One region of the Clostridium sp. CTA-17 genome, then DNA from elsewhere that is predicted to be linked to it. Evidence: a T-box and tRNA genes for the amino acid it is inferred to sense, from the RefSeq annotation. Region 1 holds a T-box; the other holds one or more tRNA genes.
What was found. The T-box of region 1 lies ahead of ACYUCG_RS07970 (valine--tRNA ligase). A T-box ahead of a tRNA ligase gene usually reads a tRNA of that ligase, here a tRNA-Val.
Positions count from the first base shown of each region.

Region 2: it has a tRNA-Val gene. The T-box ahead of ACYUCG_RS07970 (valine--tRNA ligase) is inferred to sense a tRNA for this amino acid. The anticodon was not compared.

Region 1 covers NZ_BAAABF010000003.1:295,555-304,576, forward strand. Annotated here, with positions in the region: gene ACYUCG_RS07960 (ClC family H(+)/Cl(-) exchange transporter) at 1-932, opposite strand, end outside; gene ACYUCG_RS07965 (bifunctional folylpolyglutamate synthase/dihydrofolate synthase) at 1,043-2,365, opposite strand; gene ACYUCG_RS07970 (valine--tRNA ligase) at 2,584-5,226, opposite strand; T-box leader at 5,455-5,668, opposite strand; gene ACYUCG_RS07975 (tetratricopeptide repeat protein) at 5,880-6,230, shown strand; gene ACYUCG_RS07980 (transglutaminase-like domain-containing protein) at 6,436-7,611, opposite strand; gene recX (recombination regulator RecX) at 7,617-8,255, opposite strand; gene ACYUCG_RS07990 (M16 family metallopeptidase) at 8,261-9,022, opposite strand, start outside.
Region 2 covers NZ_BAAABF010000004.1:255,638-264,659, reverse strand. Annotated here, with positions in the region: gene ACYUCG_RS09355 (M23 family metallopeptidase) at 1-662, shown strand, start outside; gene spoIIID (sporulation transcriptional regulator SpoIIID) at 738-989, shown strand; gene mreB (rod shape-determining protein MreB) at 1,080-2,117, shown strand; gene yyaC (spore protease YyaC) at 2,156-2,686, opposite strand; gene ACYUCG_RS09335 (hypothetical protein) at 2,774-3,436, shown strand; tRNA gene ACYUCG_RS09330 (tRNA-Thr) at 3,601-3,676, shown strand; tRNA gene ACYUCG_RS09325 (tRNA-Tyr) at 3,682-3,767, shown strand; tRNA gene ACYUCG_RS09320 (tRNA-Val) at 3,772-3,847, shown strand; tRNA gene ACYUCG_RS09315 (tRNA-Thr) at 3,869-3,944, shown strand; tRNA gene ACYUCG_RS09310 (tRNA-Tyr) at 3,950-4,035, shown strand; tRNA gene ACYUCG_RS09305 (tRNA-Thr) at 4,060-4,135, shown strand; tRNA gene ACYUCG_RS09300 (tRNA-Tyr) at 4,141-4,226, shown strand; SAM riboswitch class I at 4,303-4,408, shown strand; gene metK (methionine adenosyltransferase) at 4,657-5,832, shown strand; gene nagA (N-acetylglucosamine-6-phosphate deacetylase) at 5,968-7,104, opposite strand; gene recD2 (SF1B family DNA helicase RecD2) at 7,241-9,022, shown strand, end outside.

The sequences.
Region 1 (9,022 bases):
ATTACTATTAAAAGTTTTATCGCAATATTATTTCCTATTACACTTTCAATTAAAGAATCTCCTCCATCAATTGCTTGAGGAATTGTTAAAGCTAAAATTCCAACCATAACAAAAGGTATTATTGTTTTAAATTGAATAGGAATTTTTTTTAAAGTCTTCACATAAAAATCCTGTGTTTTTAAAAGTCCTTTATTAAAAATCCATCCTGTTACTCCTAATATTGCTCCTAATATTAATAATGTCCAATAATATTGTATTGGCAATGAATTTGTAGGTGGTATTTTTATGCAAAAATCATTTCCTAAAATAAGATTATCCACAAAAACTCCTGTAAGAGAAGCTGACAGTGCAGCTAACATAACTGGCAGTGAAAAACTTCTATGTACTTCTTCAAGAGCAAATATAGCTCCTGATAAAGGGGCATTAAATATTACAGCAAGACCTGAACTTGCTCCCCCTGTTATTAATAATCTCTTTTCAAAGTCACTTCTTTTAAATATTTTAGCAAAGCCTTCTCCTATTGAAGCTCCAATTTGAACTGAAGGACCCTCTTTACCTAATGAAAGACCAGATGCCATACATATTATTCCACCAATAAACTTATCTCGGAATACTCTTAGCCAGTTTACGCTTATTTTTCCACTTAACTCCCCTTCGACCTGCGGAATACCACTTCCACCTATCATAGGATTCTTTTTAACTATAATTCCAACTATAAATCCTAAAAATATAAGAACTAAAAATAAAGGAATTATAAGCTTTGGATTTTCTCTTGTATATGAATATACCTTGTTAAAGCCTTCCATTCCAAATCCTATTATGGTCTTATAAATCATTATTACAATTCCAACAATTATGCCCACTAATATTCCTTGTACTATTATTTTAAACTCTAAATTATTTAATCCACTTATCTCTTTATCCTTATCCATATTAATCACATCCATAATATTTTATGAATAAATTATATACCTTTTGTTAACAATAGTTCAATTTTTAATTTTCTCATTTATCCAGTTAAATACAATTTATCTACTTAAGCCTAATACTTTATACTTCTTAAGGATGTATTCTCATTATTTCTTATGGCCTTTCTCATGTCTCCAACCATGTATAGAGAACCACAAATTAATAATAAGTCATCCTCATTAGTAAGAGAATATGCCTTATTATAGGCCTCTTTATAATCCTTAAATTTAAAAACTTCTTTTACATATTTTTTTACTTTAATATATAAATCTTCAATATCCTCTGCTCTATCACTATGAGGTTCAACTATAACTAACTTATCTACACCTCTAGTTATTTCTTCCACCATTTCATCTACTTGTTTATCACCTAGAACCCCTAATATTAATGTTATATTTTTAAAATTAAAATATTTATCTATACTATTTCTCAAATTTCTTATTCCATCAATATTGTGAGCTCCATCTATAACAACTAAAGGAGTCTCATTTAATACTTCCATTCTTCCAATCCATCTTACCTTTTTAAATCCTTGCTTAATAGATTCATTGCTTATGTTTACCCCATTATTTCTTAACCTACTTAGGGTTTTTAATGCTACTAAGAAATTCTTTACTTGATGATCTCCAAGTAAACCTAAATCTATTTTTAAAATTTCATCTCCTACTGAAACTTCTATTTTCTGAACATGATTTTCTTTATCTATAATTATGTTTTTTATGTCTTCAGTATTAACAACCTCTAAATAGCAATCTAATTCATTACATCTCTCTTTTATTACGTTCAATGCTTTTTCTTCTTGTGGATAAGATATTACAGGTACACCACCCTTTATTATTCCACACTTTTCTTTTGCAATTTCTTCTATGGTATTTCCTAAAACATTCATATGATCTAAACTTATTGAAGTAAGTACAACTATCTCAGGAAGAACCACATTAGTTGCATCTAATCTTCCCCCTAAACCAACTTCTAAGACAGCATAATCAACTTTCTTTTTAGAAAAATAATAAAACATTAAAGCAGTTATTATTTCAAACTGAGTTGGACTTTCATAGCCAAGCTCCATAACTTTATCTATAGCATTTTTAACATCTCCCATAAGAATTGCTAAATCATCTTTATTTATATTCTCACCATTAATCTGTATTCTCTCTTCAAACTCCTCTAAATAAGGTGATGTATACATTCCAACCTTAAAGCCAGCTTCCTTTAAAACTGAACTTATCATAGCAGTAGTTGAGCCCTTGCCATTTGTTCCCCCAATATGTATAAACTTAGTGTCCTTATGCGGATTCCCTAAAAACTCCAAAACCTTTTCTATTCTATCTAATCCTAAATTCATTCCAAACCTTGATGCAGTAACAATATACTCCATAGCTTCAGCATAATTCATCATTCCTATAGCCCTCCTAAATATAATAATAGAGTGTGTATCAAACTAACATAATAAAGTTAATTATCAACACACTCTCTAAATTTAGCAAATTTTTATTTTTTAACTAGAACGTAAAGAATATCTTAATGAGTAACTATTATTCTGGAATCGATAATAGAAATACTTTACGAAATTAAGTAATTCTTGGAGTCTAGTAAAAAATAATACGCTAAATATTATTGTAAAGCTTCTATTCTTTCTAGAACAGCCTCTAACATTTCTTTGTATTTAACACCTTTTGCTCTTTCTTCATTAACAACAGCCTCTGGTGCTTTACTTACGAATCTTTCATTAGAAAGTTTCTTCTCAACTCTTAAGATTTCTCCCTCAAGTTTAGTTTTCTCTTTATTTAATCTTTCTAACTCTTTTTCTCTATCAACTAAGTCAAGTAATGGTAAGAATAATTCTCCACCCTTAACAACTACTGATACTAAGTTATTATCTAAGTTATCCTTATTATCTAAGAAAGTAACTTCTGATGCAGATGCAAGCTTTTCTAAGTAAGCTCCACCATTTATGAATGCATCTTTAGCCTCCTCTGAAGCATAAGCCATAACCTTAGCTTTTCTTGAAGGTGGTACATTCATTTCAGCTCTTAAGTTTCTTAATGATCTTATAGCTTCCATTATGAATGTCATGTCCTTCTCAGCTTTTTCGTTATTTAAAGCTTCATCATATGTTGGCCACTCAGCTATTGTAATTGACTCAGTTTCTGTGCTTAAGTGAGTATATATTTCCTCAGTTATGAAAGGCATTACTGGGTGTAATAATTTTAATCCTGTATTTAATACAGTGTAAAGTACGTTAAATACTACTCCCTTAGCTTTTTCATCATCACCATATAATACTGGTTTAACTAATTCTATATAGTAATCACAGAACTCTGTCCATAAGAAATCATGTACTTTTTGAAGAGCTATTCCTAACTCATATTTTTCCATGTTTTCTGTAACTTCTTTGATTAATGAGTTCATTCTTGATAATATCCATTGATCTGCTAAGCTATACTCTTTACAGTCTTTGTATTTATCCATAAGCTCTCTATCTAAGTTCATCATAACGAATCTTGAAGCATTCCAAATCTTATTAGCAAAGTTTCTTGCAGCTTCAACTCTTTCAGGAATATATCTTATATCATTTCCTGGAGCATTTCCTGTTACTAACATGAATCTTAATGCATCAGCACCATATTCATCTATAACTTCTAATGGATCAACACCATTTCCTAAAGATTTACTCATTTTTCTTCCTTGAGCATCTCTTATGATACCGTGAATTAATACTGTATCAAATGGAGTTTCTCCCATGTTGTGAATACCTGAGAATATCATTCTAGCAACCCAGAAGAATATTATATCGTATCCTGTAACTAATGTTGATGTTGGATAGAAGAACTCTAAATCGTCAGTTCTATCAGGCCATCCTAAAGTTGAGAAAGGCCATAAAGCTGAACTGAACCAAGTATCTAGAACGTCTTTATCTTGTTCTATGTTCTCTGATCCACACTTACAGCACTTAGTTGGATCCTCTAATTCAACCATGATTTCTCCACAATCTTGGCAGTAGAATACTGGTATTCTGTGTCCCCACCATAATTGTCTTGAAATACACCAATCTTGAATGTTTTCCATCCAGTTAAAGTAAGTCTTTTCAAATCTTTCTGGAACGAATTTAGTTCCTTTGTTTCTAACAACCTCTATAGCAGGATCTGCTAATGATTGCATTTTTACATACCATTGTTTTGATATGATTGGCTCTACAACTGTACCACATCTATCATGAGTACCAACATTGTGAGTATGAGGTTTTATTTTAACTAATAATCCTAACTCTTCTAAGTCAGCAACCATTTGTTTTCTAGCCTCATATCTATCTAAGCCCTTATATTTTCCACCTAGGTGGTTTATTACACCGCTATCATCCATAACTCTTATTTGTGGTAAGTTATGTCTCTTACCAACTTCAAAGTCATTAGGATCGTGAGCTGGAGTTATTTTAACTGCTCCTGTTCCAAATTCTACGTCAACATAGTCATCAGCGATTACAGGTATTTCTCTATCAGTTAAAGGTAATTTTAACATTTTACCTACTAAGTGAGCATATCTTTCATCACTTGGGTTAACTGCTACAGCACTATCTCCAAGTAAAGTTTCAGGTCTAGTTGTAGCTATTTCTAAGAATTCATCTGAACCAACTACTGGGTATTTAATGTGCCAGAAGTTTCCTTCTTTTTCTTCATACTCTATCTCAGCATCTGATAAAGCAGTTTGACATTTAGGACACCAGTTAGTTATTCTGTTTCCTTGGTATATTAAACCTTCTTTATATAATTTAACGAATACGTGTCTTACTGCCTTACTTAAGTTTTCATCCATTGTGAAAGCTTCTCTTGTAAAGTCAGCTGAGCATCCCATTTTCTTAAGTTGCTCTCTTATTCTTTCTCTATATTCATCTGTCCATTCCCAAACTTTTTCTAAGAAAGCTTCTCTTCCCATTTCTTTCTTATAAAGACCTTCTTTTAAAAGTTCATTTTCAACTTTAACCTCAGTTGCTATACTAGCATGGTCTTGTCCTGGTAACCATAAAGTGCAATATCCTTGCATTCTCTTAAATCTTATAAGCATATCTTGAAGTGTGTTATCAAGTGCATGACCTAAGTGTAATTTACCAGTTATATTTGGTGGTGGCATTATTATAGTGTAAGGTTTTTTACTCTTATCTATTACAGGAGTAAAATACTTCTTTTCTTGCCAATTGCTATAAAGTCTTTCTTCAAACTCTTTAGGATTATACGTTGTAGAAATATTCTTATTATCCATTAGACTAACCTCCTTAAAACTTAAACACAATTTTATGTATTTATATAAAACATTCCAAAAACTATCTTGAAATGCCTTTTAACAATTATTTTTTTATTTATGGTCTATTTTAAATGAATATTTATTTTAGCTAGCCATTTATATTTATGTTCTATCTAAAAACAAAGACTGATTTAAAACATTCTTTATTTAAAAGTAATTTTAGGCAATAAAAAAAGCCCTCATCCATAAAAGGACGAAAACTCGCGGTACCACCTTTTTTCCCTCACAAAAAGGGCTCTCTAAAATTAACGACTGAAATTGCCGTCTTTGATTACTTCAATAATTTCACCAAAGAAACTCAAAAGCTACCTTCAAGATATCAAACTTAGAAATCTTACACCCAAGGATTTCCTCTCTTAAAGTTCTTCCTATCTTTACTCCTCTTTATCACTGTTTATATCATCATTTAAATTATAGATATATCTTATACCATTATTTTAACCTATGTCAAGTAACTCTAATCAAATATGATATAAATTTATAATATTTTTAGTCTTTAAATATTCTTCTATAAATTTATTACTTAATGAAATTACACAATATTTTCAACCCATGAATATAATCCCAAAATAAGTTAATAATTAAAATAGATATTATTTAGGAGGTCAAAAATGAGTAACTTTTCTAAAGGTAATGAATTATACAATACTAGAAATTATTCTGATGCTATAAATTATTATAAAAAGGCTTTAGATAATGATGAGTGTAAGTGCCATAGTTATTATAATGCTGGTGTTTGCTACATAAAACTAAAGCAATATGAAAAAGCTATTGAAATGATAACTAAAGCTTTAGAGCTATACCAAGACTCAAAATATTTTTTTAACTTAGCCTATTGTTATTCAATGACAAATAATAATTCTAAAGCTTTGAGATATTTTAACTTAGCTTGGGCATTAGATAATGCAGATATTGATTGTGAAAAAGCTATAAGTTTAATTTTATCAAAAATCTCAAAATAAATCATAATACATATAGCCTACTTAACTCTCAATACCTATTCTAATTTATAATTAAAATTACATAAGCAAAATTTCATTAAAAGAAATATAAAAAAACCTAATTCTCCCTAAAAGCTAAATAAAACTTACAAATAGTATTAGAAGAAATTTTATTTTCTCCAAAATATATTTGTAAGTTTTATTGTATTTCATATAACTTATTATCTTACCATTCGCCTACTATTTTTCCATCTCTGTGTGATTCACTATTTTTTTTGCTATCAAAATAGTTTCCTGCTTTACCAAAGGTAGGATCAACAGTTATCCACTGATTTTTTTCTGGTAAATAAACCTCATTCCAAGAATGTGGTCCCCATTCCTTCCCATTGAATCCTTCTCCAGTTACAATTCTAACTTTAAGCCCAGCTTCTCTTGCCATAGCAACATAAAGACAAGAATAATCAAAGCATATTCCTTTTCTAGTTTCAAAGGCTTCAATAGCTCCAGACTTATACTCAGAAGTTTTCTCGCTTATATTTTCAGCTTTATTATCATCATAATTAATATTTTCACTTATCCAAGTATATATTCTTTTAGCTTTTTCTCTACTATTTTTTGCATTTTTAGTAAGTTCCTTAGCTTTTTTATTAATATCTTCATTTGATTTTATACCTTGTTCTAAAGTTACACCATTATAAAGATTTATAACATTTCTATTACTTTCAACCACTTTTTCACTTATTGGCTCTTTATTACTTTCATTCGCAGAATTTATATTGTTACTAATAACGTCTTTATATTCATTATGAAAAGCTTCATACTCTTTATTTAAAGCAGCATAGTACTTATTACTATTTATAACCTCATAAGCCTTTGAAGCTAAAGTCATGCCTTCCATTTTCTCTCCTAAGAAACCATTGCTTCCTAGAATAACTATTACTAAAGCAATTACAGCCATATAAAAAAGAGACTTTGGTATATTTATTATTAAAGCCGCAACTTTACCAAATCCCTTTCCCCTTCTAGACTCCGCTTTCTTTAACCATCTAAGTATGGGATTTATAATAATAAAACTAAATATTTTAAGTATAATTTTTACTATAAAATAAATTACAAGTGTAAGAGCTAATACTATGAATATTATTATAACCTGTGGTGAAATATTAAAGTTAGATATAATGTTATTGAATTCAACAACTACAATTGAAAACATCCTCTCTATTATATCTATCTTTTTTATAGCTATAAAACTTAAGTATAAAGCAAGAAAAAAGGATATATATCCTCCTAATTCCTCTATACTATTCTTTATTTTAATAATATTAAACTTTCTTTTGTAAGCAACTACTAATGGCAGTATAAAAGAACAAACTATAATTATATCTACTAAGTTAAAATTCATTTTATCTACTCCATATATTCATTATTTGTTAATCTTCTAACTATGCTATTACAGCAGTCATAATCATACCCTTTAGATAAAAGAAATCTAAATAATTTTTGAGATAATTTATATTTATCACTTTCTTTTTTCTTTAGTATATTATATTTCTTTTCTGCTAACTTAAAGGCAGTATCATTTTCATCTTCTGAATCAATATTAGATAATTTATCTAAAAGTATATCTTCACTAATGCCCTTTCTTATAAGAGCATATTTTATTTTATTTCTTCCCTGACTTCTAAGCCTATCCTTTATATACATCTCTGCATATTTTTCATCATTTAAAAGATTGTACTCCTTTAAAAATTCTATGGTTCTTTTAATTGTATCCTCTTCAAAACCTTTTTCAGCAAGTTTATCTCTTAATTCCTTTTCTGTTTTATAGGTTTTCTCAACTGTTCTTAATGCAGAATTTTTACATTTTATAAATTCATCTTCTTTTACAATTTCCTTGATTGCTTCAACATCTATTATAGAATCCTTTTGTATTCCTTGCTTATATATAAGTTCAGCATCACAAGCAAAGGTAAAAGCTTCATCCACATAAACATTTACTCTATTTACATTTCTCTTTTGAACTTCTATACTCGTTATTTTTCCCATTTTATCTACTCCATTGGCTTTAATATGTGTATAGTAGGATTATTCAAATATTTATTACAAACTCTATAGATATCCTCCCCAGTTAAAGTCTCTAGTTCTTCCATGCTATTTATAAACTCAGTTATATCTTTTCCTGCTAAACTTTGAACTAATACATAACTGCATAAACTGCTACAATCTTCTAAGGTAGAAACTACTCCTGTCTTATGAGTCTTTTTCATCATACAAAGCATATCTTCATCAAAGTTTATATTCTTATTTTTTATGTCTAATATAGCTTTGTCTATTACTTCTATTACCTCATCTATGGATTCTTCTCTAACTGATGTAAAAATATTCATTGTATTTACATTTTCGTCTAAATCCATTTGACTATATACATCATAAGCTAATCCACGTTCTTCTCTAAGCTCTCTAAATAATATTGAGTTTGAACTTTCAGCTAACTTATAACTTAATATCTTTAATGGAAGTTTATCCTTTTCGCAAACCTCTTTAAAAGCATAAAGATAAGTAACAGTTCCTTGCTCTATTTGAGATTTGTAAGTTGTTTTTATTAACTCTTTATTTTCTTCTTTTATTATTTCAGCTTTTTTATGGGATTTTCCTTCCCATTTTCCAAATAAGTCTGTTATTATTTTTTGCATTTGTTCATGACTAAAGGCACTTACAGTTACAATAACACAATTGTCAGGAGTATAATATTTTTTATAAAAATCATAAACCTGCTTTCTTTTAAATCCCTTAACATGTTCTTCAGTTCCTGC
Region 2 (9,022 bases), on a different contig from region 1:
AAAGTGCAAATAACACAGTAGAAGAAAATATAGCAGAAAACACTATAGAAAATACAGAGGATAATAGTACTACAACTGGTAATACTTTTGATGATGCGGAATTAGTTGAAGGAAAAACAGAAGCAACAAATGATTCAGAAGAAACTGCATCTAATGAAGCTAAGGTTGAAGAATTAAAACCTGAAGCAAATAATGCTGATAAGTCAGTAGCGACTTCAAATCAAAGTCAAAGCTTTATATCACCAATTAAGGGTGGAGTTATAACAAGATTATATAACTTAGAACCTAGATTAAATGAATCAGGTCAAAGTGCATCTGTTTATAAAGGAATAGATATAGAAGCTGCTGAGGGAACTGAAGTTTTAGCAATTGGTGATGGTAAAGTTGTAGAGGCTGGAAAAGGGAACTCAAAAGAGGGGTGTTTTGTTAAAATAGAGCATCAAAACGGTATTGTTGGTTTTTATGGAAACTTAGATCCAGAAATTAAAGTTAAAGAAGGGGATAATGTTAAAAAAGGAGATTCTATAGGTAAGATTGGAAAAACTATTCAAAGTAGTCCAAGTGACAGAGTTTCTGAAACTTATTTAATGTTCCATATGGAAAATTCTAAGGAACCAGTAGATCCACAAAAATATTTAAAAGATATTCCTGTAAAAGAATAATTTAGTACATAATCAGCTGCTTTTTAAGAAGCAGCTGATTAAAAAATTAAGAATATTTTTAAGGAGGTACGGTTCTTGAAAGATTATATTGAAGAGAGAGTTTTAGAAGTAGCTCAGTACATTATTTATTCAAGAGCTACTATAAGGAAAACAGCTAAAGTTTTTGGTGTAAGTAAGAGTACTATACATAAGGATATGACTGAAAGATTGCCTAAGATAAATCCTGATATAGCTGAAGAAGCAAAAAGTATCTTAGATTTAAATAAAGCTGAAAGACACATAAGAGGTGGAAAGGCAACTAAGCTAAAATATAAAGTTGTTGAATGATGAAAATATTCCTTATATAATAAAAGTTAGTATTTATGTATATTTTTATAGAAAATAATAATTATTATTATATATTAGGGAGTTGTAAATATGTGGTTTTGGAGAAAAGGTACAGACATGGGTATAGATCTTGGAACAGCAACAGTTCTTGTCTATATGAAAGATAAAGGTATAGTCTTAAAAGAGCCATCAGTGGTAGCCATAGACAAAAATAAGAACAAAGTTCTAGCAGTAGGAGAATCTGCAAGGCAGATGATAGGAAGAACACCTGGAAATATAGTAGCATTAAGACCTATGAGAAATGGGGTTATATCAGATTATGAGATGACAGAAGCTATGTTAAAGTATTTTATCAAGAAGGGTGTTGGAAATAGAAGAATATCTGCACCTAAAGTAATGATATGTATACCTTGTCAAGCAACTGGAATTGAGAAAAGAGCAGTTATAGATGCTGCAAAAAATTCAGGAGCTAAAAACGTATATCTTATAGAAGAACCATTAGCAGCTGCAATAGGAGCGGGATTAGATATATCAAAGGCTAGTGGACATATGGTTGTAGATATAGGTGGAGGAACTGCAGATATAGCTATAATATCCTTAGGTGGAATTGTTATAAGAGAATCTGTAAAAGTAGCTGGAGACAGATTTGATGAAGCTATAATTAAATTTGTTAGAAGTAAATATAAACTTATGATTGGTGAAAGAACAGCAGAGGAATTAAAAATAAATGTTGCTACAGCTGTTGAAGGTAATAGAAAAGAAATCATGGAAGTAAAGGGAAGAAATTTAATAACAGGCTTACCTGGAATAATAACAGTAGATAGTGAAGAACTTAGAATAGCCTTAAAAGATGAGGTTAGCATAATTGGTGAAGCTGTACACTCTGTTCTTGAAAAAACACCACCTGAATTAGCTGCTGATATAATAGAAGAAGGAATTCTCATGACTGGTGGAGGAGCTTTATTAAATGGCTTAGATAAGTTTATCGAGCAAAGGACAGGCGTTAAGGTTAGAGTGGCTGATGATGCTGTAAAATGTGTAGCTGAGGGAACAGGTAAAGTTTTAAAAACATTTGAAAAATTAAATTTAGGTATGGATGATTTAGAAGTAAAATTAATTGATGAGTAAAATTAACCATATATCTCTTAATATTAAGAGATATATGGTTAATTTTTTTTGTTTTTTAAATAATAGGCGTGAATTAAAGAATCTACAATAACCTTAGACATATCTAATATAAAGCTTAATCTAATAGGTCTACTTGTAAATAAATCTATATTTTCTGAGGAATCAACTATAGCTATTATAGATATATCTCCAACACTTCTTAAGGTTTTACCAACTCCTTTTCCAGGATGAATAGGCTCATTTCTGATATGAATTTCACCAATAGATTTAGGATCTCCTAAGCAAGCATCTATAGCTATTATTTTATAATCAGGATAGCTTTTTAATATTTCAGTTATTTTTTTATCAAGATTAAGAGCATGAATAGGAGAGTCAAGTGTACCAAATACATTTAAAGGAAAGAATTTTTCTTTTAATAGGGTACCAACCAGTGGTCCTAAGCAATCACCTATACATTTATCAGTTCCTATACATACTATAATTGTTTTTTCATCTATATGATTTTTTAAAAAATCTGAAATTTCGTAATATGCTAAATAATTTTCATAGTAAGTTTTTATTCTATTCAAGGCTTCACCCCCTCATTAATTATATGAAGGAGGAATTAGAAATATTAAATAGAAGTATAAAAAAGATTTTAGGTGGTAATTATTAAAATGGAGGTGAATATGTTTATGAATAAAGGGTTTTTAAGTTTTTTAGTACTATTTTTTACTACAGTAACAATGGGAGCAATGATGTATTTTGTTAACTTAAATTATGAGCAAGTTAAATTTCAAGTAGATAGTACAAAAAATGAGAGGAATGAAATTTTAGAGATTAATGAAGAGAAAAGTGAACAAAAGACTATAGAAAACAATAAAGAAGATTTAAGAGAAGATAAAGATGAAGAAAATATAAGTGAAAATAATCATAAGAAAAATAATAATTTAGATGAATATCGATTAAAAGAAGAAAAAGAATTAGAAAGTAAAACTAAAGAAAATGTAAAAAATATAAAAGAAAATGAAAAGTATAAAGAAAAGGTAGAAATGGGGAAGTCTTCAGAAGAAAGAAAAGAAGTATTTAAAGTAGATAAGTATTCAATTCCTAAGAAAATAAATAAAGCAGATAAGTTTAAATTAATTTCTATTGCTAAAAATTTATCTTTAACTGATTATGGAGTTTTATTAGAACATATTAAGAGAAATGATGAGTTAGATGCTGCTATTGATATATTTAAAATACTTAAGGATAAATTAGAATATAAAGAATATAAAGAAATGAAAGATATATTAAGTCCATACATAAATATTGAGTTAATTGAAGAAAAAATATGAATGAAAAAAGAAGTAAACAAAAGAAATTGAGAGAATATTAAAAATAAATTAACATAATATCTGAAAATCGCCTGAAATTGAGTTTGAAATAAAAAGCATAACAATATATACTAAGTCTTGTCGATTGGCGGTGAGCCAAAACGACAGAGGAAAATAATAAATGTGCTGGTGTGGCTCAATTGGCAGAGCAGCTGACTTGTAATCAGCAGGTTATCGGTTCAAGTCCGATCATCAGCTCCATAAGTGGTGGAATTCCCGAGTGGCCAAAGGGGGCAGACTGTAAATCTGTTGTCGGACGACTTCGAAGGTTCGAATCCTTCTTCCACCACCAATAAGGTCGCATAGCTCAGCTGGGAGAGCACCTGCCTTACAAGCAGGGGGTCACAGGTTCGATCCCTGTTGCGACCACCATAAAACATAATAAATAAATGCGCTGGTGTGGCTCAATTGGCAGAGCAGCTGACTTGTAATCAGCAGGTTATCGGTTCAAGTCCGATCATCAGCTCCACAAGTGGTGGAATTCCCGAGTGGCCAAAGGGGGCAGACTGTAAATCTGTTGTCGGACGACTTCGAAGGTTCGAATCCTTCTTCCACCACCATTTATAAAAACAAAATATTGATATGCTGGTGTGGCTCAATTGGCAGAGCAGCTGACTTGTAATCAGCAGGTTATCGGTTCAAGTCCGATCATCAGCTCCATATGTGGTGGAATTCCCGAGTGGCCAAAGGGGGCAGACTGTAAATCTGTTGTCGGACGACTTCGAAGGTTCGAATCCTTCTTCCACCACCAGAAAGAGACACTATTAATTGAGTGTCTCTTTATTAAAATAATATCTTAATAAAATAGAATAATTAGTATTTATATACTCTTATCCAGAGAGGTGGAGGGAAAAAGGCCCTATGAAACCCGGCAACCAGTGAGAAATCACTACGGTGCCAATTCCGGTAAAGAAATTCTTTACAAGATGAGAGAAGATAAATTTAGTGTATAACTAAAATCTCTTCTTAAATCTTTAAAGGTTTGAGAAGAGATTTTTTTATTAACAAAAATATTTTAAAGGCGCGCATTAAAATAAAGTTTGTTAATTAAGCTTTAAAGATATTATTTTGAATCGTGGGAAGATAAATTAAGTTATTTGTTTAAATAAACAGGGTTGGAATAAATAAAAATGAAAGGGGTGAATTAGCTATCTTATTATGATAGTAAGATAGCATTAGCCATGAGAAGATTATTTACATCAGAATCAGTTACTGAAGGGCATCCAGATAAAATATGTGACCAAATTTCAGATGCAGTTTTAGATGCTATATTTGCAAAAGATCCAAACGCAAGAGTTGCTTGTGAAACAGCTGTTACTACAGGATTAGTAATGGTAATGGGAGAAATAACAACTAATTGTTATGTTGATATCCCTAAAATAGCTAGAGAAACTATAAAAAGTATAGGATATGATAGAGCTAAATACGGTTTCGACTGTGAAACTTGTTCAGTTATGACTACAATAGACGAGCAATCATCAGATATCGCTATGGGTGTTGATGAAGCTTTAGAATCAAGAGCTGGAGAAAAAATTGATATAGATGCAGTTGGAGCTGGAGACCAAGGAATGATGTTTGGTTTTGCTACTAATGAAACTGAAGAATTTATGCCAGCACCAATAGCTATGGCTCACAGATTATCAAGAAGATTAACAGAAGTAAGAAAGAACGGAACTTTACCTTACTTAAGACCAGACGGAAAAACACAAGTTACTGTTGAATATGAAAATGATAAACCAGTTAGAATAGATGCAATAGTAATTTCAACACAACATGGTCCAGAAGTATCTCAAGAGCAAATACAAGCTGATTTAATGGAACATGTTATAAAAGCTGTTATACCAGCAGAGTTATTAGATGAAAATACTAAGTATTACATAAATCCAACAGGAAGATTCGTTATCGGTGGACCTCAAGGTGATGCTGGATTAACAGGAAGAAAGATCATAGTTGATACTTACGGTGGATATGGAAGACACGGTGGTGGTGCTTTCTCAGGAAAAGACCCAACTAAAGTTGATAGATCAGCTGCATACGCTGCTAGATGGGTAGCTAAAAACTTAGTTGCTGCAGGAATCGCAGATAAATTAGAAGTTCAAGTTGCTTATGCTATAGGGGTTGCTAAGCCAGTATCAATTATAGTAGATACTTTTGGAACTGGAAAAATATCAGACGAAGAAATAGTTAATATAATAAACAAAGTGTTTGATTTAAGACCAGGAGCTATAATAAGAGATTTAGATTTAAGAAGACCTATATATAGACAAACAGCTGCTTATGGACACTTTGGAAGAACAGATTTAGATCTTCCATGGGAAAACTTAAACAAAGTTGAAGAAATAAAGAAATATCTTTAATATATAGAAAAGCTTAGGATTTTATATCCTAAGCTTTTTATTTTTCTATAAATTTATTATTTTAAGATGAACTAGTAATTTTTAAATTAAGATAAAATAAAAAAGCACTTTGAAAAATCAAAGTACTTTTTTATATTAAGCTTTATGAACTAATTTTCCATTAACTATTACATATTTTATATCTATATTTTCATCAAAAAGAATTAAGTCAGCATCATAACCTTCTTTAATTAATCCTTTTTTGTCGTCAACCTTACAGTGTTTAGCTCCGTTATAAGTAGCCATTTTTATAACTTCATTAAGTGGATAATTAGTGTTGTTAAATATATTTTTGACTGCCACATCTAAAGTTAAAATTGATCCTGCTAAAGAACCAGTTAATAATCTTGCCGCTCCATTTTTAACTTCAACCTCTTGTCCTCCTAATGAATACATTCCATCAGGCATACAGCAAGCCATCATAGCATCAGTTATTAATAAAACCTTGTCTGTTCCCTTTTGTTTATAGGCAACTCTTAAGCTTGGATATGATATGTGAATACCATCTGATATTGTTTCAGTAGTTATTTCACTATCAAAAACAGCACCTACAACCCCAGGTTCTCTATGAGTAAATGGAGTCATTGCATTAAATAAATGAGTGGCATGAGAGCATCCACACTTTATTCCTTCCATAGCTTCTTCATAAGTAGCTTTAGTATGTCCCATTGAAACAACTATACCTTTTTCACTTAAGAATTTAGTAAGTTCTTTAGCACCTTCTACTTCAGGAGCAAGAGTTATTGAAACAACATCATCTTCATGTTCTCCAACTAATTTATAGAAGTTTTCTTTTGTTGGAGGGATTAAGAAATCAGGATTTTGAGCACCTATTGCACTTGGGCTTATAAATGGTCCTTCTAAGTGAGCACCTAAAACATTAGCTCCATCTGTTCCTTCAGTTTTTGCTTTATGAATAGCTTTCATTGACTTGCATACGTCTTCAGCAGCTACAGTCATTGTTGTTGGTAAAAATGAAGTAGTACCATGTTTAACTATAACCTTTGATATTTCATTTATAGCTTCATAAGTACCATCCATAGTATCGTGACCACCAGCACCGTGTATATGAACATCTATAAATCCTGGAGATAGGAATAAGCCTTCTCCATCAATTACTTCACAATTACATTCTTCTTTAGGATTTATAGCCTTTATCTTTCCGTTTTCTATAAGTATATTTCCTTTTTCAATCTTATCTAAATATACTATATTACAGTTTTTTATTAACATACGAATCACCTTCCTCATAATAATCTTAAAATTTTAATTTGTGTAAGTCAACAAAATAAGCACTATGATTTAAATTTAATAATTGTGATATAATTAATAGTAATAACAATTCAAGAGAAACCTTTTAGGAGGTAATATGGAAGCATTAAATGGAATAGTTGAGAGTATAGTATTTAAAAGCTCAGATACAGGGTATACAGTTATAAAATTTAGAGAAAATAATATTATTCATACAGCAGTGGGAGTTTTACCACATGTGAAAGAAGGTCAAAATTTAAAAATTATAGGAAGTTGGGTTAACCATTCCCAGTTTGGAAAACAATTTAAAGTAGAAGAATGTGAAGAGATATTACCTACTTCAAAGGATGGAATAGAAAAATATTTATCTTCTGGGATAATACAGGGGATAGGGCCTGTTACGGCAAAAAAAATTGTAAATAAATTTGGAGAAGATACTCTTAATATTTTAGATAATAATATTGAGAGATTAAAAGAAATAGAGGGAATAGGTAAAAAGAAGTTAGAAACCATAATTGAGTCTTATAGAGAACAAAGAGAATTAAAAAATATAACTATATTTTTGCAAACACATGGATTAAGTGTAAATCAGTGTTTGAAGATTTATAAAAAATATGGAGCTAGTTCAGTTGATACAGTTAAAAATAATCCATATATACTTTGTGATGAAATTTCAGGAATAGGATTTAAGACTTCTGATAAGATTGCTAGGAGTTTAGGCATAGAAGTAGATTCACCTTTTAGAATTCAAAGTGGTATAAGATACGTAATAAATGAATTTTGTGCTAATGGACATACTTTTATGCCAAAGGATGAACTTATAAAGGAAGCAAGTAATGTATTAACTGTAAGTGGAGATATAATAGAAGAAAATATTAAAAATGCAGCTTTAGATAGAAAAATAAAGTTAGAGAAAGTTAATGATAAAGAAGGTGTTTTCACAATACCTAATTATTATTGTGAGCTTGGAATAACTAATAGGATTTTAACTTTAGCTATAAGCAATTTCCAAGATATAAGTGTAGATGTAGAGCACCTAATACTTCAATTTGAAAAGAAAAATAATATAACTTTTGCAGAATCTCAGAAAGACGCTATAATAAGTGCTTTTCAAAATGGAATAGAGATAATAACCGGGGGACCAGGAACAGGAAAGACCACTATAATAAAGTGTATAATTGAAATTTTTGAAACTTGTGGTTTGAAGGTTCTTTTGGGAGCACCTACTGGAAGAGCGGCTAAAAGAATGAGTGAGTCTACAGGAAAAGAAGCTACCACAATACATAGAATGCTTGACATGGGAGTCTTTGAAAAAGAAGAAAGTGTTTTTGTAACCAATGCAGAGGAACATTCCTTAGAGGCTGATGTGGTTATAATAGATGAGGCATCAATGATTGATATAACTTTAATGAATGCTTTACTTAAATCAATTAAGGTAGGTACTAGGCTTATAATAGTGGGAGATGTTGATCAGCTTCCATCAGTAGGAGCTGGAAATGTATTAAATGATTTTATAGAGAGTGGATTTACAAAGGTTGTACGTCTAAAGGAAATATTTAGACAAGGAAAAGAGAGTATGATTGTAGTAAATGCACATAAAATAAATAAAGGTGAGATGCCTAAATTAAATGAAAAAGGGACTGATTTCTTTTTCATAAGAAATGATATTCAAGAGGGAATATTAAATACTATTATAGATTTAATAAATACTAGGTTGCCTAAGTTTAACTCAAATTGGGATAAGTTAAAAAGTATACAGGTTTTAGTTCCTATGAAAAAGGGTGTATTAGGAGTTACCAATTTAAATGAAAAAATTCAAAACGTCTTAAATCCAAAGGCTCCATATAAAAAAGAAAAAGAATTTAGAAGTATGATATTTAGAGAGGGAGATAAGGTTATG